Regions from separate parts of the Rhodococcus sp. 7Tela_A2 genome, predicted to be linked through region 1. Evidence: riboswitches for the same ligand, from Rfam matches in the RefSeq annotation. Region 1 holds a riboswitch; the other holds the start of a gene.
The links. A riboswitch is a leader RNA that binds a small molecule or an ion and turns the genes downstream of it on or off. The one in region 1 is predicted to bind cyclic di-AMP.

Region 1 (11,191 bases):
GTAGGAGCGGACCCGGCGGTGGAGATCGACGGCGGTGCCGACGTAGAGCACTTCGTCCGACGGTCCGCGGAACATGTAGACACCCGGTCGCCGGGGCAGGTGCGCGGCGAGCGTGCGCTTGGCCCGTTGTTCGCCGGTGACGGCCGGGATGTAGTCCCGGAGCTCGGTGAGACTGTGGACGCCGAGATTGCCGACGCGCTCGATGAGCGCGTGCAGGACGTCCACGGTGGCGCGGGCGTCGTCGAGCGCGCGGTGTGTCGGCTGCGTCGAGACGCGGAAGAGCTGGGCGAGTGCCGAGAGTTTCACCGAGGGTGCCTCGTCGCGGCCGAGGACGCGACGCGCCAGTTTGACTGTGCAGACCACGGGGAAACGCGGCCACGCCGCGCCGCAGTGGGCAGTCGCGGCCTTGAGGAAACCGACGTCGAATCCGGCGTTGTGGGCGACGAGTACCGAACCCGCGGCGAACTCGAGAAACGCCGGCAGCACCTCGTCGATCTTCGGTGCGGCGTACACCATCGCGGTGGTGATGCCGGTGAGCTGCACGATGTGCGGTGGGATCGCGCGCCCCGGGTCCACCAGCGTCGCGAACTCGCCGAGGACCTCTCCGCCCCGGATCTTGACCGCGCCGATCTCGGTGATCGCGTCGTCGCCTGCCCGGCCCCCGGTGGTTTCCAAGTCGACGACGACGAAGGTGGTGTCTCGGAGCGGGGTGTCCAATTCGTCGAAGCCGAGCTGGACTCCGCGCCCGGATTCGGTGAACCGTGGCGGCGACGTCATGCGGCGAGCCTAGGAATCGGCACCGACACGGCCTCCGGCCCCTCCGTCACGGCCCGTGCCCGGGCCGTGACATCACCTCGGAAAACGACGTCGGCAGGGGTGTGGACGGGCGCAAGAGACGAGCGTCACAGGGGTCTTTCGGTTTGGGACACAGGGCCGTTGGACTGCCTCGAAACATACCGATCGGCCCGCCGCGGGGGCCGCGCCGGCACGGGGCGGCCGCGGGGGCGCACCCGCCGGGAGAATGGGCCGGAGACCTGGGAAAGCGTCCGCACGGACGTCTTGGGAACCGGGGTGGACCCCGCCGCGGCGCGCGCGGCGCGCGAGGTAAAGCAGACCGGTCGTTATTGCTTCGTTACCGAAGGGGAGCGTCCGGCGTAAAAGTGACGAAAATTAAACCAAAAGGGACAATGCTCACGCGAGGCACTCGACTTCTCCGTTGCCGTTTCGTAATCTTCTCGAGACCAAGCGGAGAGTTTTCCGGCCCACTCCCGTGTCGGAGCCGCTCGGTCACCGCCTAATCGGAGGCTCCAGTCGCGGAGCATCCGAGCCGGGGACCCACTTAGTACCTGGGGTGAATCCCTTCAGCCGCTCGCCGGCGAAGGGTAGGGCTGACTTCCGGCCCGAACCCGTCAGCTAACTCGGTCGGCGGGTGAACGGAAGAAATGGAGCACCCCCCTCGTGGTTTCGCAGAACAACAAGCGCACCCTTCGGCGCGCGCTCGTCGCCGGAGCCATCGCGCTCGGCGCAGTTACCGTCTCGGCCGGCCCCGCCATGGCGGACACCGTCACCATCCCCGGTGTGGGATCCTTCGACCTCCCCGCCGGCGTCACCCTGCCGCCCGAGGTCGCCAACCTCATCCCCCAGCAGGCCGGAACCGCCCCCGCGCCTGCGGCATTCACCGCTCCGTACACCTCGGTCGGCCAGCGTGCGGCCGACGCCGCCCAGAGCAAGATCGGGTCCCCCTACGTGTACGGCGCCGCCGGCCCGAACTCGTTCGACTGCTCCGGTCTCGTGCAGTGGGCCTACCAGCAGGCCGGACTGAACGTTCCCCGCACCAGCTACGACCAGGCATCTGCCGGTCAGGCCGTGAACATCTCCGACCTGATGCCGGGCGATGTCGTGTCGTTCTACGGCGGAAGCCACACCGGGATCTACGTCGGTGGCGGCAACATCGTGCACGCGTCCACCTCGAGCCAGCCGGTGAAGATCGCGCCGCTCGACTCGATGCCGGTCGATGGAGCACGCCGCTTCTGATCCGTCGGTATGCAGCTACGTGGGGGGGGGGGGGGGGGACGGCCGGGCCCCCCCCCCCCCCCCCCCACGTCGTAGTCCGGGTTGCGCCACCGGGTAGACACAAACGTATGCCGTTCCGTAACCTCATCGAGACCTTTGGAAAGGATGCGCCTTCGTGGTTTCCGATAGGACGAAGCAGGCAATTCGTGCGTTGCTGGCGGTTGCGGTCTTGATGGCACTGGCCGTCTCCACCTCGCCCGCGGGGGCGCAGCCGGTGGACGACAGCCCCACAGCAAAGCTCGAACACCTGGCGGACCTGTCCCGTCGGTCCGAACAGACCACCGAAGCCCTTCACAACGCCGGGCTGGACCTCGAGAAGAAGATCGCCGACCAGCAGTCCACCGAGGCGGTCGCCGCCGAGGACCGCGACGCGCTGGGTCTGGCGCGCGCCGAGGTCGCCCGGTTCAAGCCCACCGTGGACAAACTCACGCAGGCGAACTACCGGGGTGCCCGCACCAACCGGCTCTTCGCCCTCATGGTCAGTGATTCCCCGCAGCAGATGCTCGACCAGATGGTGCTGCTCGACGTCCTCGGCGCCCAGACGGCCCGCGACGTCGAACGATTCAAGGTCGCCACGGCCGCGGCCGCCGAAGTGGCCGCCTCGTCACAGCGATCTGCGGAAGCCGCCGCCGTCGCCGCCGAGGAGGCACAGGTACTCCGGGACGATCTGCAACGCCGCAAGGCCGAACTCGAAGCCGATATCGCCGGCGTCCTCGACGCCTTCGACGCGCTGAGCGACCAGGAAAAGGAAGTGCTCGCGGGCACTCCCTTCCCGCCCGGTCTCGACGCCGACACGATCCTGCAGCACCTCGTCCCCGGCACCGGTGGGGGAGCGCTCCGCGCTGCCATGACCCGGATCGGCGACCCGTACGTGTGGGGCGCGACCGGACCGAACCAGTTCGACTGCTCGGGTCTCGTCGTGTGGGCGTACAACCAGGTGGGCAAGACCCTGCCGCGCTCGAGCCAGGCCCAGGCACAGGGTGGCATTCCCGTCTCGCGCGACAACCTTCAGCCCGGCGACGTGGTGATCTTCTACGACGACGCCTCCCACGTGGGCCTCTACGCGGGTGACGGCAACATCGTGCACGCGTCCACGTTCGGTGTGCCGGTGAAGGTGCAGTCGATGGCAAGCTTCCCTTTCCACAGCGCACGCCGCTACTGACCGGGCGGGCGGCCCCTTACACTGGCCGCCGTGCCTGCGCCTGCGTCGACAAACCGTCATCGGCGGTGGGAACGTCTCGGCTTGGCCGGGCTCGTCCTCGCCGTCGTCACTGCCGGTGTGCTGCTCGTCGTCGCACCCGCGGACTCGGCCGACACCGATCAGACGACCCGCACCGAACTGCAGTCGCTGGTCGATCGCTGGGCGGATGCGGTGCGCCGCGCCGACCGCGACGCGCTGGCGTCGGTGATCGACCCGGCCGCCACAGCGCTGCTCGAGTCCGAAACGCTGCGCGCGGAGTCGCTCCGGGCGGTGCCCCTCGCCGATTTCGGATACGAGATGGGACCCGAACCGGACCTCGACGTACCCACGACGCTCACCGCCGCGTTCGGCGCGGACCCGGTGCGCGCGCACATCGTCTATCTCCGCTACGCGGTCGACGGCGTAGACGAGGAACCGACCCGCCGTCCCGTCACGGCGTTGTTCGTCGAGCGGTCCGGCGGATGGCTGCTCGCAGACGATGCACCCGTGATCCCCGGCGCGGTCACGTGGCGCGGCCCCTGGGACCACGGACCCCTCCACGTCGCGGAGGTCGCGACCGCCGGAGGCCGCTCGCTGGTGATAGGACCCACCGACCGCCACGACCTCATCGAGGCGACGGCGACCGAACTCGACTCCGCCGTCGACGCCGTCTCCGAAGTATGGGGAGAGGAATGGTCACGGCGCGCCCTCGTCGTCGCGACGGGATCGCGGGAGGAATTCACACACCAGGTGGGAACCCGCCACGACGGCGAGGAAATCGCGGCCGTCGCCGTCTCGGACGCCGTCCGGCCGGGGACGGACACCGCGACCGGGCAGCGGATCGTCTTCGCTCCGGATGCTGGGGAACGCCTCACCCGTCAGGGTCTGCGCGCACTGCTGCGGCACGAGATGGTGCACATCGCCACCCGGACCGAGACGGTCGACGGCTCCCCGCTGTGGGTCCTCGAGGGATATGCCGACTACATCGGGTACCGCGGAACGGGCACGGACCCCGGGGGCGGCGTCACCGCGAACGACCTTCGCCGGATCGCACCGACCCTCGTCCAGGATTCCCTCCGCAACGGCCTGCCCCGTGCGCTACCCGACGATGCCGAGTTCACCGCCGGTCAGGGCGCACGCAGCGCCTACGAGAAGGCGTGGTCGGTCGCGGCATTCACCGCCGAGGAGTTCGGCGTCGACAGTTTGACGTCGCTGTACCGAGCGCTCTCGACGGGACCGGCCGAGCCGGACGAGGTCGACGACGCGCTCCGGGAGGTCGTGGGACTCGGGACCGGCGACTACGTCGGCCGGTGGGGCAACTGGGTCTCCGAACGACTCACCGTGGGCTGAGCCGACCCGTCCATCCGGACCCGGTCCGGACATCGCTACGGTGTAGCCATGTCGCGAACTCTGCTGGTCACGAATGACTTTCCGCCCCGACCCGGCGGTATCCAGTCGTACCTGCAGGCGTTCGCCGGCCAGTTGCGTGCCGAGGATCTCGTTGTCTATGCGCCTCGCTGGCGCGGGGACAGTCACGTGACGTTCGACGCGCAGCAGCCGTACGAGGTGGTGCGGCATCCCACGACGCTGATGCTCCCCACCCCGGACGTCGCTCGACGCGCCGCGCGCCTCGTGTCCGAGTACGGCTGCGACAGCGTGTGGTTCGGAGCATCCGCACCGCTGGCGCTGATGGCTCCCGCCATGCGACGCGCCGGGGCGCAGCGCGTGATCGCGAGTACCCACGGTCACGAGGTCGGCTGGTCGATGGTGCCGGGCGGACGTCAGGCGCTACGCCGGATCGGCGACCACACCGACACCATCACCTATGTGAGCCGCTACACGCGCAGCCGATTCGCGTCGGCGTTCGGCCCGCATGCCGCGCTCGAGCACCTCCCGTCGGGCGTGGACACCGACGTCTTCTGCCCGGACCCGGTCGCACGCGCCGAGTTGCGCGCCCGGTACCGGCTCGGCGACCGCCCGACGGTGCTGTGCCTGTCGCGGCTCGTGCCGCGCAAAGGCCAGGACATGCTGATCCGCGCGCTGCCCGAGATCCGGCGCCGGATCGACGGCGCGGTCCTCGTCATCGTCGGCGGTGGCCCCTACGAGGACCGGCTCCGCGACCTCGCGCACCGCACCGGTGTCACCGACCACGTCGTCTTCACCGGTGGCGTTCCCGCCGCCGAACTCGCGGCGCATCACACCATCGCCGACGTGTTCGCCATGCCGTGCCGGACCCGGGGTGGGGGACTCGATGTCGAAGGACTCGGCATCGTGTATCTCGAAGCGTCCGCGACGGGTGGCCCCGTGGTCGCGGGGCGGTCCGGGGGCGCGCCCGAAACCGTGCGGGACGGGGAGACCGGGTTCGTCGTCGACGGCACGTCCGTGACCGCGATCGCGACAGCCGTCAGCGGGATCCTCGCCGACCGGGACCGGGCCGCGACGATGGGTGCGGCGGGACGCGAATGGGTCTCGACAGAGTGGCAATGGGACGTACTGGGCGCAAAGCTGCGCCGGCTCCTCGAGGTGGACCCTGCGCCTTCGGCGACGGATCCCGATCGGCGGGGCGACGGACGGACACCCTCGGCGGATATGTGAAGCTGTCCCCGTGAGCAGCATTCAGGTGGCGGACCAAACCTTCATCGCCGCACCCCCGGAACGGATCGCGACCGCGCTGGCGTCGCCCGCGCGATGGCGCGAGTGGTGGCCCGAGCTCGCGCTCACGGTCCGGGAGGACCGAGCCGAGAAGGGCATCCGGTGGGCCGTCGCAGGCCCGCTGAACGGAACGATGGAAGTGTGGATCGAACCGGTTCTCGACGGAGCCGTCGTCCACTACTTCCTGCACTGTGAACCGACGGGTGTCGCACCGTCGCGCATCGCATCGCTGAACATCGCCGGCATCACCCGCGAGCGGCGCGTCGCGGGAAAGAAGATGGCGTTCGAGGTGAAGGCACGCCTCGAGGCGGGTCGTCCGGCGGGCGAATCCCCGCGCCTGTGAGGTCGTAGCCGCCGGATACGGTGTGTGGTAGACAACGGCGACGGCGCCGAGCGCGCCGTGTCGGGTGGACGGACGAAAGGGAGCATTCATCGCATGGCCGATAAGACCAAGAGGTCGATCACCATCGATGCGCCGGCCGATCGGGTCATGGCTGTCATCGCCGACTTCGCCGCCTACCCGACATGGGTCGAAGCCGCCAAAACCGTCGAGGTACTGAGCACCGGGCCGGACGGTCTCGCCGACCGGGTCCGCTTCGTGCTCGACGCCGGAATCGTGAAGGACACGTACGTCCTGCGATACCAGTGGGCCGAAGACGGCCGCGCCGTGAGCTGGGAACTCGAATCCGGAGAGATCCAGAAGGCGCAGTCCGGCTCGTACGTTCTCAACGACACCCCGGACGGCGGAACGGTCGTCGACTACCAGCTCACCGTGGACGTCAACATCCCGATGATCGGACTGTTCAAGCGCAAGGCGGAGAAGGTCATCACCGACACCGCGCTCAAGGAACTGAAGAAGCAGGTGGAGGGCTGAGCACCTCGAGCGAGGCCACCCCCGCGCGCGTGCGTGTGTTCTTCGGCAAGGGCGGAGCAGGCAAGACCACGCTGGCCGCGGCGACGGCGCTCGGCATCGCCCGCACCGGCGCACCGGTGCTCATCGCCTCGATCGACCAGGCGCATTCGCTGTCCGGCGTCCTCGACGTCGCCCCCGGTGAAGGTGTGCGCTCGGCAGGCGACGGAGTCGACCTGATCGAGGTCGATTCGCTCGCGTTGCTCGAGCAACGCTTCGCGAGCCTGGCGTCGCTGGCGTCCATCGCCGCGGGCCACGAGCACGGCGACCGCTTCGCTCTGCCCGCGCCCGAAGAACTCACCGGCCTTCCCGGGGTGGAGGAACTGCTCGCCCTCTCGGAAGTGGCGCGCTTGGCCGACAGCGGACGCTGGCACACCGTGATCGTCGACGCCCCCGCATCGGCCGACGCGGTGCGCATGCTCGCGGCGCCGCGCACGATCTCGGATTACATGGACCGCATCTGGCCGCAGCACAGCCGCGTCGAGGCGGCGATCGGACCGGACCCGCGCCTGACGGTCGTCGTGGCGTTGTTCGACCGGATTCTCTCCGGGATCGCGGCCACCCGCGACCTGTTCGAGAACCCGGACAGGACCACCGCCGTGCTCGTCTCCACTCCCGACCGTGCGGGTCGTGCGGAGATGGTCCGGCTCCGCTCGTGGGCCGCTCTGATCGGCCTGACACTCGAGGCCGTCGTCGCCAACGGGATCGTGCCGGCATTCGACGGCGACGGTCCGGCAGCCGGGTGGCTCGCGCGCCGGCGTGCCGACCAACTGGCGGTGCTCGACGAGATGACCTCGATCGTCACCGAGGTGCCGGTGGTCGGGTGTGAGCAACGCGACGAAGAACCGGTAGGGTGGGCGTCTCTCGGAGACCTGGCGACCGATATCCGGGATCTCTGCGATCCGGCCACCCTTCGCGACGGCGTGGAACGGGTTCGCGTACAGCACGAATCGGGGACGGGGGTGGACGCGGTGTATGCGATGCGGATGTATCTGCCGCTGGCGGACCCGGCGTCGCTGACATTGGGACGAGTCGACGACCACCTGGTGGTCGGTGCCGACGGCATCCGCCGCCGGGTGCACCTCGCCTCGGTGCTGCGCAGATGCACGGTGTCCGACGCGGAGTTCGACGGCACCGATCTGCTCGTGCGCTTCGTGCCCGACCCGGCGGTGTGGCCGCAGTGAGCAAGAACGACCACGACGCCCTCCTCGCCGACTTGCGGGTCCTGGCCGACACGGTTCTCGACTACATGGACGGCGTGGCCGAACAACTTGCCGGTCGCGGCGACGTCCCGGACCCGGTTCCGGAGAAGGCGGCAGCGCACGCCGACGCAGGCGAATCCGGGCGGCCGGCGACCACCGGATGCTCCTGGTGCCCGGTGTGTGCGGTGGCGGCGCTGGTCAACGGCGAGAACCACGAGTTGCTCACACGCCTCGCGTCCCAGCTCGCGGCGTTCATCGCGCTGGTACGCGAACTGCTCGCGCGGTATCTCCCACCGCGGCCCGACCCGTCGGCGCCCACGGATCCGACGCCCCCGGAGCCTCGCGACAACGGCGGGGGATTCGTGCCGATTTCCGTCACCATCCGCCCCTGACCCCGCAGGCTGTAGGTATGAACCCGGACCCGCGGCAGCGCGATTCATCCGACCGCCACACGATCGGAATCGATGTGGGCGGCACCAGCATCCGCGCTGCGGTGGTGAACCGTGGCGGCGAAGTGGTCGATTCGGTGCGAGCGCAGACTCCCGGGTCGGCCCCCGTACTCGAGGACGCCCTGCACCGCGTCGTACGGCAGCTCGCCGAACGTAACGATGTCGCTGCGGTCGGTCTTGCGGTCGCGGGATTCCTCACGGCCGACTGCACCACCGTGCGGTTCGCGCCGCATCTCCCGTGGGTCGGTGCCCCGGTCGGGGCGACGCTCACCGAGAGATTCGGGTTGCCCGTAGTGCTCGAGCACGACGCCAACGCCGCGGCGTGGGCCGAGTACCGGTTCGGGGCGGCGGCCGGGAGCAGAGTCGCGGTGGTCGTCGCACTCGGAACCGGAATCGGTGCCGCCCTGCTCATCGACGGCCGGCTGTACCGCGGGGCCTACGGCGTCGCGCCGGAACTCGGCCATCTCCAGGTGGTGCCGGACGGGCGGCCGTGCCCGTGCGGCAAGCGCGGGTGCTGGGAAAGATACTGCAGCGGAACAGCACTCGTCGATACCGCGGTCGAGATGCTTGCCGCGGACCCCGGCAGGTCTCAGCTCGCGGCACACGTCGCCGCCGATCCCGGTTCGCTCACCGGGCGCCGGATCGCCGGCGCCGCGCAGGACGGCGACCCACTCGCGGTGGCCGCGATCGCGGAGTTCGCCCGGTGGCTCGGGCTGGGACTGGCGATGGTGGCCGACATCTACGACCCCGAAATCATCGTGGTGGGAGGCGGGGTGTCCGGCTCGGCGTCGTTGTTCCTCGACGACGCCCGAGAGCACTACGCCGCCGCGACCACCGGTGCCGGGCATCGGCCTCTCGCGCGGGTCCGCGTGACCCAACTCGGCGACGCGGCTGGGCTCGTCGGGGCGGCGGACCTCGCCCGCGCGGCGATCGAGGGGTGAGATCCTCGTCACCTCGGCGGCGTATGCGTGGGGCCGGGCACGTTGCCGATGTGCGTGTGGTGGGCGCATCGTCGTAGAGTCGACCGACGGGCCGGTTGTGCTGCCCGCACCGATCTATGTCGGGGACCGATCTATGTCGGGGAAGGATGCCATGTGGTACTGGCTGTTGAAGTACGTTCTGCTGGGCCCGCTGCTCTTGCTGATGGGACGCCCGAAATTCGAAGGCGGCGAGCATATTCCCGTCAACGGTCCGGCCATCCTGGCGAGTAATCACCGCGCGGTCCTCGACTCGTTCTACCTTCCCCTCCTGGTGCGGCGGCGGATCACCTTCCTCGCCAAGAGCGAGTACTTCACCGGCACGGGCCTCAAGGGTCGCTTCCAGCGCTGGTTCTTCTCCGCGGCCGGCCAGGTGCCCATCGACCGCACCAGCGCCGATGCCGCGCAGGACGCTCTCGCGGCCGGCATCCGCGTCCTCGGTCAGCAGAAACTCCTCGGCATCTACCCGGAGGGCACCCGCTCGCCCGACGGGCGTCTGTACAAGGGCAAGACCGGCCTCGCCCGGCTCGCGCTCGAGACCGGCGTCCCCGTCATTCCGGTTGCGATGATCGGGACCGACCAGATGAACCCCATCGGATCCAAGATGTGGCGTCCGGCGAAGGTCACCGTACGCATCGGCAAGCCCATCGACTTCTCGCGTTTCGAAGGGATGGGCGGCAACCGGTTCGTCGAGCGCACCGTCACCGACGAAGTCATGTACGCGCTCATGCAGTTGTCGGGCCAGGAGTACGTCGACATCTATGCGGCCTCCCTCAAGGAGCCGAAGCCCCAGGACATCGCGGAAGGGAAGGCTGCCGTCGAGCCTCCCGCGGCGGATCGCCTGCCCGACACCCAAGCGGGCTGATCGCGCCGCGACCCCGCGGGCACGCTCGCCGGTCCCACCGGCATAATGTGAGTACGTGCGCTACTTCTACGACTGCGAGTTCATCGAGGACGGTCGAACCATCGAACTCGTATCGATCGGTGTCGCCTGCGAAGACGGACGCGAGTTCTACGCGGTGTCAACGGAGTTCGATCCCGACCGGGCCGGGGAGTGGGTGCGCCGCAATGTTCTCCCGAAGCTGCCTCCTCGGTCGCATCCCGCGTGGCGTTCGCGCGAGCGGATCCGCGACGACCTGCTGAAGTTCCTCGTTCCCAGGCCGGGCGTCCAGCCGGAACTCTGGGCGTGGATCGGCGCATACGACCACGTCGTCCTGGTGCAATTGTGGGGAACCATGCCGGAACTGCCGGAGGTACTCCCGAGGTACACGCGCGAACTGCGCCAGCACTGGGAATACGCAGGCCGGCCCCCGCTGCCCCGGGTCCCGGACGACAACCACGACGCGCTCGCCGACGCCCGCCACAACCTCGCGAAGTTCGAGGCGATCGAGGTCGCGCGCCGCTCCCGGTGACACCGCGATACGGGGTGATCGCACGGCAGAGCGCGCCGGGTCATATCCTGGTTCTGTGAACTGGACTGTGGACGTGCCGATCGACCGCTTGCCCGAACTGCCTCCACTTCCGGCGGAGCTGCGCGACCAACTCGACGCGGCGCTCGCCAAGCCGGCGTTGCAACAGCCGAGCTGGCCGGAAGATCAGGCGGCCGCGATGCGGACCGTGCTCGAGAGCGTGCCCCCGATCACCGTGCCGAGCGAGGTCGAGGAGCTGCAGCGACAGCTCGCGTCCGTCGCCCGCGGTGAGGCCTTCCTCCTGCAGGGAGGCGACTGCGCGGAGACGTTCGCCGACAA
Region 2 (11,191 bases), on a different contig from region 1:
CCGCCGCACGAGATCCGATGCGAGCTCGGCTATCCGCCGCCGCGCGTCCGCAGGCGTGAGAACCTCGAGGTGATCTCCGAACTGCAGAAGCTGTCGCACCGACTCGATGTCCGGGTAGACGATCCTCACGGCACACCAACCGTCCTCGGGGGGTTCGACGTCTTCGAGCCGCGAACCCAGAATGCGTCCGGCGAGGTCGAGCCGATCTTCCCGTAGCCGCGCCCGCACGGCGACCCGGCCCGGTGTCTCGGTGCGCCGCACCAGCCCGGCCCACACCGAGCGGAGGTCGTGGCCCGAGCGGAGTCTCGCCGGTTCGGAAAGGGTCTCGTAGCTGTCGAGCCGCTCCAGACTGAACAGTCGTGGTCGTTGCTCGTCGTCGGCGACGAGGTACCACCTGCCCGACTTCGCCGCCAGGCCGTACGGATCGACGACGAGGGACGAGGCGCGGTCGTCGCCGCTGCTCCGATAGCGCACCCACAGGCGGGGCCGATTCAGGAGATCGAGCGCCAGGTCGGCCACGCTCGCCGTATCCCGCTGCGGAGCGAGCCAGCCGGCATTGTCGACGACGACGAGATCGGCCAGGCTCGGTCCGGTCCCCGTCGCGGCCCTGCGCGCCGCGATCTTGCGGTCGGCCATGTCGCGGGATCCGTCCAGGCCCAGCTGTGCGAGTTGCGCCCGATCGAGGCCCGCTATCGACAACGCCTCCATCTCCGGGGGCTCGAGATGGGAGGCGTTCAGGCGCGCCCCGGGGAGCAGGACGATGCCCCCGTGCCGGCCACGTTCGGCGTAGACGGGCACGCCGGCAGCCGAAAGCGCTTCGACGTCCCGCAGGACCGTACGACGGGATACCTCGAGCCGTTCGGCCAGCTCAGTCGTAGACACGCGCTGACGCGTTTGCAGGAGCAAGAGCAGTGCGAGCAGTCGAGTGGCCTTCACGAATCCCGATTCTCACGGAAAACATGACAGGTTCTGACGCGATTGCGCGGTTGAGTCGGTCCCGTCCGAGCAACGAAGTATCGAGGAGGACCGATGCCCGCACCCAACCTGTTTCTCGTCTACGTCCGCGACGCGGCCGCGGCGACGGCGTTCTACCGCAACCTGTTCGACATCGAACCGGTGTTCGTCAGTCCCCGCTACGTCGCGTTCGGGGTGGCTCCGGGGGTGGAGTTCGCACTGTGGTCCGGCCGGAGCGACCACGCGACCCCGGGCACGCCCCGCACCTCCGAGATAGGCCTCACCGTTCCGGGGCCCGCCTCCGAGGTGGACGAGATCTTCTCGCGGTGGAGTGCCACCGGCGTCGAGGTCGTCGAGAAGCCTCACGACGACGTCTACGGCCGCACCTTCGTGATTGCGGACCCGGACGGAAACCTGATCCGGGTCGCGCCGGTGGACGGCTAGCCGGTCGAAGGGATCAATGTGCCCGCGGGGAAGCGGCGGTCGTCAGTCGACGAGCGCAACCGATGTCACGCGGTGCAGCACGAAACTGCGGACGGTCCCCGAGGCGGGATCGAAGGCTTCGAGTTGCCCACCGCCGACAGCAACGGGATCGACGATGCGGCGGGTCGCCACGCCCTGCGCGTCGACGTAGCCGAGTGTGATGCTGCGGTGTGCGTGCAACGCGAGTTGCAGCAGCGCGAGGGTCGCTGCGCCTCCCGTTCGGCTGCCGTCCCCGCGAGCGGAGGCACCCGACGACGCGGACTCCGTACGGTCTCCGGCACGCAGGGTACGGACGAGGGTCGCGAGTTGTTCCTCGTTCGGAGGCATGGGCCCCGCGTAGCGCGCGCGGGTCCGGGGCACCGTGCCCCGCGCTCCGCGCGGCCGCAGCTCGACGCCCGTGCCCGCCGAGTCCTCGCCCGCGGGGGAGAACCCCGCGGCACGCAACTCGGCGAGTACCTCGGCGAGCGGCGCCTGCGAGATCGCCACGGTCGGAGCGACGGCGCGCAGGGCGAGGGTGGCCGCAACGGGCGCGGAGAGCACCTCCGCCAGCAGGGCGGGATCGTCGGCGCGGACGAACGAACTCGCCACTCCCGCTCGCAGCCGTCCGTGCCGTCGGGCGACGTCGTCGATCAGGTAGGTGAGCGCCTGTGGCACCGGGGTGCGGGAGTGGGCGGCGAACAGTGCGTGCAGGTCACCCGCGCCCACCCCGGCGTCGAGCGCCCGCCGCACACTGGCATCGCTGATCCGGTACACGGTCGCGGCACCGGCCGACTCGATATCGGCGACCAGCGCGATCCGGTCGGCGAGTTCGGGCACGAGACGACCGGGAGCAACGATCGTCAGGTCGGCCTGGACGAGTACGTAGTCGACAGCCTCCGGCAAGGCCGCGGCGATCTCCGACTCGGCGTCTCCGCCGTGCAAGAGGGCCTTCCCGGCGGAGGAGAGGCTGTCGTGTGCGACGAGGGCGAGTGCGGTGGCTTCCCGGATGGTTTCGGTGACGGTGTCGAGGTCGAATCGGCCCGCCCAGCGCGGCCTGCGCCACGCCGCGACGGCGCGGATCTCTGCGACGGTGGGCGCGGAGCCGGGGACGTCCGCGAGAACTTCCAGCAGTAGCCGCCTGTCGCGGACGGCGGTCGTGGATTTCACTTCGTCGGACAGCGCCGCGATCGGCTTGTCGTTCTGGTCGCGTCGGCCCGCGAGCCACGGTCGGCGGGACATGTCCAGCCACGCGCCCGCCAGAACGGCCCAGCGGTGAGCCGGGGGAGCCGCGAGCCAGCCGTCGGCCGACGTGGTGGGGGCCCAGTAGTCGTCGATATCTCCCGGCGGAGGAGGGTCGGGAATACCGCGGGCGAGGAGACCGGCAGCAGCGAGCACCTCGACGAGCAGCGCCGCGTGCTGGTCCTCGATACCCACGGCCTTCGCAAGACGGTGGAGTTCGCGTACTCCCAGCCCTCCGGCCTTCAGAACGGGGGCGGGTTGCTCGCCGAGCGTCGACAGAAGATTCTCGCAGTGCCGGAGGAGTTCGAGCGCGGCGCCGGCAGCGGTCGCATTGACATCGGCGAGTGTGCGGACGGCTTTGGAGGCGCGGGGTGCGGTCAGCGAGCCGGGATCGAACGGCGCATCGCCGCGGATCGCCTGGCCCACCCGATGCGGCAGTTCCACGGTCTCGTCGTCGATTCGGACGAGCAATCCGGCGGCGAGAAGTCTCTGGACGGGCCGGTCCTCGGGAGTGCCCGGTGCGGCGTCACGGGTGCGTCCCACCGGCGAGGTCCGGGCGAGGGTGTCGAGAATGCTGCGCTGCGAGGGTTCGAGCTCGGCGAGCATCTCCTCGACTTCCTCCCGGGACGGCAGGTCGGCGTCGCCGGCCCGGCCGATCCGCCACGGAACGGCGTCCACGGATGCGGCGACGAGCCGCAGCGCGTCGGCGGGACCCCACACGAGCAGCAACCCTCGGAGCTTGTCGAGTATGCGGTCGGTCGCCTTGGCGCCGAGACGACCGCCGAGCGCGTCGAGGAGCGTGCTTCGGGGCACGGCGGCGTCCACGGCACCGAGGCCCGCCAGAGTGGCAATGATCCCGAAGTCGGCGGTGGTCAGTTCGTCGGCGGCGCGAAAGACCGAAGCCCGCTGCTGCGCGCGACTCGCCAGAACAGTCATCGTCGCAGGTGGGGGCACGACCAAGTCGGGCCGCGCGTGCAGTGCAGCAGCCAGTTCGGTGTCTCGCCGACCGGACAGCCACCGGGCGAGGGAGTCCGGTGCGGTGTCGGGTGCAGGCGTGGTCGAGGTCATCCGTTTCAGATTAGAGACCTGAGGTGGCCCACCACGAACTCACCTGCCAAAATGAGCGGCATGGCTACCTCTTCGAAGAAACAGTATGTCGACCACGGATGGCCGGAGCTGGCCGACGGAGACCATGCGGTCACCGAGTTGTCCTCCACGCGTTCCGGCCCGCTTTCGCCGTACGGCGAGGACATGGTCTTTCCGCTGCCGGTCGAGGACCTGCCCTACACGCATCCCCGCACGGTCATCAACCGCTGATTCTTCGTCCCGCCCCCGCGCGGGGGGGGGGGCTCTTTCGTGTCTGTGGGGACTTACTGGGGGAGAACGGCGCGAACGGCGTCGAGGACGCTCGGATCGAGCTGGATGCCGGCGTCCTGGAGAGCCTCGACGCCCTGCTCGAAGCCGGCGATGATGTTCTGAGCCTCGGGCGGCAGTGCGGGAGCCTCGGGCAGCTGCGGCACGGGGTTGCTGACACTCGGTGCCGACGGTGCGCTCGGAGTGGCGTCGACGGCGCGTTCCGTCGGAGCGCTGGACAGGCCCAGGCTCGAGGAGCACGACGGCCATGCGCCCCATCCCTGGCCGGCGAGCACGCGCTCGGCGACAGCGATCTGCTGCTCGCGGCTGGCCTCTGCTGCGGTCGGGGCGTAGTCGCCACCGCCGTAGGCGTTCCAGGTGCTGGGGGAGAACTGCAGGCCACCGTGGTAGCCGTTACCGGTGTTGATAGCCCAGTTGCCGCCGGACTCGCACTGTGCGAGGCGATCCCAGTCGGAGTCGGGGGCTGCCGCAGCCGTGCCGCCGAAGGCGACGCCGGTGACGCCGAGAACGGCGCCGGTCAGCGCGAACTTCGCGACGGTACGACCGGTGTTGGAGGGCTTGCGATGGCGTCCGCTCATGTTCCGAATTTCCTCTCCGTACGCACCTACGAGGTCAGCTGTCGGGTTCGGGCTGAAGAGGTAGCCCGGCCGTCGCGTCCCGTCTGTGACGGTTCGCACGCTCCGTGGAGCGGTACGGCTTCACCCCTAGGGTCGTTGCTCGCGCATCGGCCCGGGCCTCCTGGAAACTGTCCGGCGAACCGGGCGATTTCCTGGGAGACCGGTTGGGTCCCCCGTTTCCTGTCCCCGTGGATCTTTCGTCGGGACCTCCGAGTCCGCGGGACAGGAATTTGGCGCGGCGGATTCGGACCGGCCGAGCCAGGCGGTTCGACCGGTCATGACCGTAACGGTTGGGCGGGGGAGTGTCACCATTTGATAACGCACGACTAGTCCGGCCGGGCCTGGGGTAGATGGGCGCACGCGTCGGAGAAGGCGCAGGTAGCCGCGGGCGTTGCGACTCAAACCTGTTTCGAGTCTCGTTTGTTACTGCACCGTGATGTGACTAAGGTCACAGGTATTGCGGGCGTGAATCCACCGAAACGATTTCCTTGCCGAGCGGCATCAGAGAGATCGGGACCATCTTGAGATTGGCGATGGCCAGGGGGATGCCGATGATCGTGATCGCCATGGCGATCGCGGTGGTGATGTGGGCGAGGGCCAGCCAGATGCCCGCGACCAGGATCCAGATGACATTTCCGATGAGCGACGCCGCGCCCGCGCCCGGCCTGTCCACGGTCGTCTTGCCGAACGGCCACAGCGCGTAGACGCCGATCCGGAACGACGCGATGCCGAACGGGATCGTGATGATGAGGATGCAGCAGATCACACCGGCGAGGAAATAGCCGAGGGCGAGCCACAGGCCGCCGAAGATCAACCAGATGATGTTCAGCAGGACCCTCATGTATTCCGTCCGTTCCGGGCGCGACGGCCCGACTGCAGGGCGAACCCGATAGCGAGAGCGAAACCGAGCGGCCACGCCAGGGTGAGGAGATAGAGCACCAGACCCGGTGTCCCATCGGTGAGCGCGGGGATCAAGAAGATGGCGACGACCGCGACGATGCCGACGGCGAAGCACGCCACCGCGGCCTTCAGGAGGCCGTTGCGGGGAGGTTTGGGGGAAGCGGAGGAAGAAGTGCCCACGCGTCCACGGTAGTCCTCTGCGGACGGAACCGGGCAAATGGCTCGGGGTACACTGGGAATCGTCTACGCGTCCCGCTCCAACCGAGTCGGGGCGCGTTGTGCATGTCCAGTTGTTGTGCAATCCACGCGTGCCCACGGGGCGCGGCTGTCGAGGAGCGGGTGAGCGCGGTGCCAACCGGCAAGGTGAAGTGGTACGACGTCGAAAAGGGATTCGGGTTCCTGTCCCAGGACGACGGTGAGGACGTCTACGTCCGCGCCTCCGCGCTGCCGGACGGCGTCGAGGCCCTCAAGCCCGGGCAGCGTGTCGAGTTCGGCATGGCAGTGGGCCGACGGGGTCCGCAGGCGCTCAAGGTCGAGTTGCTCGAGCAGCCGACGCTCCGCCAGACCGCCGGCCGGCGCGAGGCAGCACCCCAGCAGAAGCGGCGTTCGCCCGACGAATTGCACGGCATGGTCGAGGACATGATCAAGCTGCTCGAGGCGACGGTTCAACCCAACCTGCAGCGGGGACGCTACCCGGACCGCAAGGCGGGGCAGACGATCTCCGAGGTCATGCGCGCGATTGCCCGGGAACTCGATCACTGATTTCCGACGCGGCTGTTCGTCGGCCTTACGCCTGTGGCGCATCGGATCCGGAAACGGACCCGATGCGCCATTCGCTTTTTCGGACTACTGCGCGCCGGCGCCGATCCGACGGTCTGGGGTCAGAACGTCTGAATAGCCCAGACAGCGTGCGCGATCGGTTCGCCCGCCTCGTCGACGACGGCCGACGGGAGCTGGACTTCCACGCCCAGCAACTGCATCGACGGGTCGCTGGGCACGGTCACGGCCCGCTGCGCGCCGGACTCGAACATGACGCCGTCCAGGAACGTCTCGCCGGTCTCGACGTCGCCGTACACCGCGATGAGGCGCCACGGAGCGTCGGAGATCTCCGCGGGAAGCGACAGCTGGAGCGGGTAGCCCGCCGGCACGGACAGCGTCGTGATCGCGTTCTCGGTGCAGTCCTCCAGATAGAGGTTGCAGTACTGGGTGGGGTCCGCGGTCACCGCGGTACCGGCGGCGTAGGCGGTGATCTGGGGCGGCGTGGGCTCGGCGGAGTCGACGAGCTTCCACACCACCACGGTGAAAGCCGCCGCGACGACCACGAGGGCCACCACGATCACTCCGATCGTCTTCTTCGTCCGAGCTTGCAGGTTCATCGATTCCCATTTCCGGTTGCGTGTCCACCGGGGCGAACGGTCCGCCCGGTGCCTGTCTCTGTGGAGACGTGTTCTGGCCTGCGCCCGCCGAGTCCCGGCAGGAGTGTGCTCCCACGGTAGGTGAGCAGAGTCTGTGCGAAACCGAGGATCAGGATGACCGTCACCACGGAAAAGCCGAGCCACAACTCGGTGGGGAGCAGTACGCCCATCGCGCCGCCGAAGACCCAGCTCAGCTGGAGTACGGTCTCGGACCGGCCGAAACCGGACGCGATCGACTCTTCGGGAAGGTCCTGCTGGAGCGACGCGTCGAGAGACACCTTCGCCAGCGCGCTCGCGCATGCGGCGACGAGCGCGGCGAGCGCGGCGGCGAGCACATGATCGGTCGCGGCGACGATCGCGGCGACGATCACCACCGCGGCGGCGCAGCGCACCACGATCACCGCGGGGCGTCCCAGCGTCAGCCGCGCACCCGTCGCGTTGCCGGCGAAGTTGCCGATCGCGGCAGCGGCGCCGACCAGGCCGAGGGTCGCGGCCTGCATGATCGGATCGTGGTCCGTCGTGGCCTTCGCGACGAACGCGATGAACAACGTCAGAAACCCGGTGAGAACGCGGATCGTGCCGTTGCCCCAGAGACCGGTGACAACCGTCCTGCCGAGTGGTTGTTTCCGTTTGCCGTTGCCCGTGTGGATGACTTCGGTTTTCGTGTCGAGCACTTCGGTCGGTGCCTCGGACCCGCGGTACGACAGCGTCGCGGGAACTTCACCTTCGGTGACCTCCACCCACGCGGGGATCCGCATGCTGAGGTAGGCGCCGAACGCCGCGATGGCGGCGCACAGCCACAGCGCACCCGACGAGCCGAACGCCCAGGCGGCGGCCGCGGCGACGGCACCGGCGCCGATCGTGCCGCCGACCAGACCGAACACGGTCAGTCGCGAGTTGACGCGCACCAGGTCTATCTCGGGTGGCAGCACTCGGGGCGTCACCGCGGATTTGAGCACGGCGAACGATTTGCTGAGCACCATCATCGCCAGCGCCGCGGGATACAGCGCCCAACTGTCGAAGTTGAACACCAGGACCACCGCCAGCACCGTCCGCAGTGCGAACGACGTCGCGAGCGCCAGACGCCGCCCGTGCTGGAGGCGGTCGAGCAGCGGCCCGATCAGGGGAGCGATGACCGCGAACGGCGCGATGGTGATGAGGAGATACAGCGCGACCTTGGTCTTGTCCTCCCCGGTCGCGGCGGAGAAGAACAGGGTGTTCGCCAGTGCCACCGCGATGGCCGCGTCGGAGGCGAAATTCGCCATCGTCGCGTAGGTCAGCGCTGTGAGTCCCGACTTGTCGGCGCCGTCCGCCGTCGCTGCTCTCCGGAAGGTCGCGATGCCTTTGTGGGTGAGTTCGCGGCTGCGCAGCGCGGCAACCCGGGTCACCGTCAGCTTGCGAGGTATCCGTGGAGCCCGCGGCGGCGCCTCGGACGACGAGCGATCGCCGTCGCGGCCGCCCGCGGCTTTCGTTCCTGGCGGTCGCGCGGTCTCGTCGAGGGGATGGAGCGGAGGCAGGGGCGTGCGGCGTCCCGACACGCGTCGAGGCGGCGGGTAGTTGCTGTAGCCCGGATGCCGCGAGCCCGGGGCACGGCCGTCCGCCCTGTCGGGGCTAGCTTGCTCGTGCGGCTCGGTCACGTGATCGATTCTTCCCCACGACGCGCCCTGCGTGCAGGCGGGCATGCCGTGGAGTCGCCCACCACGGGCGAGCACCGCCCGCGCGCTGCGAAGGCGATCACGGCACGAAACGCACTTCGAACAGGGCGGGCCAGTACTTGCCGGTCACCAGAAAGCGATCCGTGCCGGGTATCTGCGCGATTCCGTTCAGTACGTCGACAGCACCCGCGTCCTCGGCAGGCAACTCGTCGCGCAGTGCAGAAGCGTCGATCTGTGCCTCCACCCGCCCGGTGGCCGGGTCGATGCGCAGGATCTCGTCGGTCTTCCACACGTTCGCGTAGACCGTGCCGTCCTCGGCGCACTCGAGTTCGTTCAGTTGCGAGACCGCGCGACCGTCACGGTGCACGGTGACCTGCCCTCGTTCGGCGAAGGTGACCGGATCGCGGAAGGTCAGTTCCGACGATCCGTCGCTCATGACCAGGTCGTCGGATCGGGCGCACAGCCCCCAGCCCTCTCCGTCGATGTCGACACGGCGACGCTCGCCGAGGGTGTCCCGGTCGCGGGCCAGTGCCACGCCGTCCTTCCATGTCAGTTGCCAGACCGTGTCGCCCGCCACCGTGATGCCCTCGCCGAAGAGGTCGTCGTCGAGCTCTACGCGGGTCCGGTCGTCCGGTGCGATCACGGCGGGCACCGTCGAGGTGTCGAGCGGACGCGCCGAGAGCCACGACCGCCCCTCGAGTCCGGTTCCCTCCAGGAGTTCGCCGCCGTCCACCTCGAGTCCCTGGGTGAACGCGCCCGGGTCGTGCGGATGGGTCGCGAGGACTTCCACCCGGAGTTGCTCGGGCGGTTCACCCGGCTCCGCGACCTGTCTGTCCGCACATCCCGCGACGGCCGCCCATGCCGTCAGGACGAGCGTGGCGGAGAGGAAAAGGCGGCGCACGCGCTCATCATGGCATCAGGTTCCCGCTACCCGGGGGCGCGCCGCCGGGGTGGTGCGGCAGAATGGGCTTCGTGAGTGTTGTGCCTTCTGCCACTGCCCCCGGTACGGATCCTGCGGTCGACCCCGCGGTGCGATCTCTGCTCGCCGGGGCCGTCGACGTCGCCCGAACCGCGCTCGTCGAACTCGGAGAGGGCGGAATCGGTGCATATCTGGGCGTGACCTTCGAGAACGAGTACGCGGCCACGCACCGCTTCGCGGCGGAACTTCCCGGGTACCGCGGGTGGCAATGGGCCGTCGTGGTCGCGGCGGTTCCGGGTTCGGACCATGTGACGCTGAGTGAACTCGCGTTGCTGCCCGGGCCTGATTCGCTGATCGCCCCCGCGTGGGTTCCGTGGAACGAGCGGATCCGGCCCGGTGACCTCGGACCGGGTGATCTGCTCGCGCCGGTTCCCGATGATCCCCGTCTCGTGCCCGGCTATGTGCAGTCCGGCGATCCGGAGGTCGACGAGACCGCCCTCGAGATCGGGCTGGGCCGCAAGCAGGTGATGAGCCTCGAAGGACGTCTCGAGGATGCTCAGCGCTGGTACGAGGGCGACTACGGCCCGAACTCGGAAATGGCCAAGGCGGCTCCTTCCACGTGCGGGCTGTGCGGCTTCTACCTCCCGCTCGCCGGATCGCTGCGCGCCGCGTTCGGCGTGTGCGGAAACGAGTTCGCTGCCGACGGGCACGTCGTGCACGCCGAGTACGGATGTGGTGCGCACTCGGACACGACCCTTCCCACGGGCGCAGGCTCGCCGCAGTACTCCGCGTACGACGATGCGGCCGTGGAGATCGTCGAGATTCCGCGCGCCCGCACCGAGAGCGACTCGACCGAGACGAGCGACCCGGCCGAGAAGGCCACCTCGGATGAGGAAGACGCCTCGGACGGGAAAGACGTCTCCACCGAGGTGAACGACGCGACCGAGAAGAACGACGCGACCGGGCAGACCGACTGACGTGCCGGCCCCAGACTCCGCGGATCCGTTCGGTACCGCGGCGCTCCGGGACGGCATCGTCGCGGCGTGGCGGTCGTCGCCCACTCGGTTGCGTGAGGACGCCGCCACCGAAGCCGACTATGTTCGCGCGGGTTACCGCGACCGGGTTCTCACCGAACTCGCCCAGAACGCTGCCGACGCCGCCACTCGCGCCGGCATCGCCGGTGAGATGCGGGTCTGGTGCGACGGCGACGCGCTCCACGTCGCGAACGTCGGAGAACCACTCGACGAAGCCGGATTGCAGGCACTGACGGCGCTGCGCGCGTCCAGCAAGAAGCAGGGCGTCGGGCAGTTCGGCGTGGGTTTCACAGCCGTCCTCTCGGTCGCCGGCGAGATCGAGGTGCGCTCCCGCACCGGGTCCGTTCGCTTCTCGGAATCCCGCACACGCGACGTCCTCGCCGAACACGATCTTCCGGTGCCCACATCGGGGATCCCGGCCCTGCGACTGGCGTGGCCCACCGACACCGCACCCACTGACGGCACCGACACGGAGGTCGTGCTGCATCTCAGGCCGGACATCGACGCGCAAGGTCTGCTCGACCGCTTCCGCGACGAGGCGGCCGACGTACTGCTCGAACTGCCGGCCCTACGCACCGTGGTCGTCGACGGGCACGAACTGACACGCACGGAGGCACCGCTC

Region 2: linked by a shared signal. The riboswitch ahead of TVH25_RS02000 (transglycosylase family protein) and the one ahead of TVH25_RS06975 (C40 family peptidase) in region 1 are both predicted to bind cyclic di-AMP.

What each region holds. Positions count from the first base shown of each region.
Region 1 covers NZ_JAXION010000024.1:32,670-43,860, reverse strand. Annotated here, with positions in the region: gene TVH25_RS06980 (DEDD exonuclease domain-containing protein) at 1-777, opposite strand, end outside; cyclic di-AMP (ydaO/yuaA leader) riboswitch at 1,282-1,444, shown strand; gene TVH25_RS06975 (C40 family peptidase) at 1,459-2,034, shown strand; gene TVH25_RS06970 (NlpC/P60 family protein) at 2,189-3,235, shown strand; gene TVH25_RS06965 (hypothetical protein) at 3,266-4,603, shown strand; gene TVH25_RS06960 (glycosyltransferase family 4 protein) at 4,652-5,848, shown strand; gene TVH25_RS06955 (polyketide cyclase / dehydrase and lipid transport) at 5,859-6,248, shown strand; gene TVH25_RS06950 (SRPBCC family protein) at 6,342-6,779, shown strand; gene TVH25_RS06945 (ArsA family ATPase) at 6,809-7,999, shown strand; gene TVH25_RS06940 (hypothetical protein) at 7,996-8,409, shown strand; gene TVH25_RS06935 (ROK family protein) at 8,427-9,407, shown strand; gene TVH25_RS06930 (lysophospholipid acyltransferase family protein) at 9,559-10,308, shown strand; gene TVH25_RS06925 (polyadenylate-specific 3'-exoribonuclease AS) at 10,364-10,855, shown strand; gene TVH25_RS06920 (class II 3-deoxy-7-phosphoheptulonate synthase) at 10,911-11,191, shown strand, end outside.
Region 2 covers NZ_JAXION010000005.1:38,949-50,139, forward strand. Annotated here, with positions in the region: gene TVH25_RS01980 (helix-turn-helix transcriptional regulator) at 1-936, opposite strand, end outside; gene TVH25_RS01985 (VOC family protein) at 1,030-1,398, shown strand; gene TVH25_RS01990 (helicase-associated domain-containing protein) at 1,441-3,723, opposite strand; gene TVH25_RS01995 (hypothetical protein) at 3,784-3,972, shown strand; gene TVH25_RS02000 (transglycosylase family protein) at 4,026-4,607, opposite strand; cyclic di-AMP (ydaO/yuaA leader) riboswitch at 4,615-4,847, opposite strand; gene TVH25_RS02005 (YccF domain-containing protein) at 5,095-5,487, opposite strand; gene TVH25_RS02010 (hypothetical protein) at 5,484-5,726, opposite strand; gene TVH25_RS02015 (cold-shock protein) at 5,895-6,308, shown strand; gene TVH25_RS02020 (DUF2771 domain-containing protein) at 6,428-6,922, opposite strand; gene TVH25_RS02025 (MFS transporter) at 6,919-8,598, opposite strand; gene TVH25_RS02030 (glutaminyl-peptide cyclotransferase) at 8,696-9,517, opposite strand; gene TVH25_RS02035 (DUF3027 domain-containing protein) at 9,580-10,512, shown strand; gene TVH25_RS02040 (sacsin N-terminal ATP-binding-like domain-containing protein) at 10,514-11,191, shown strand, end outside.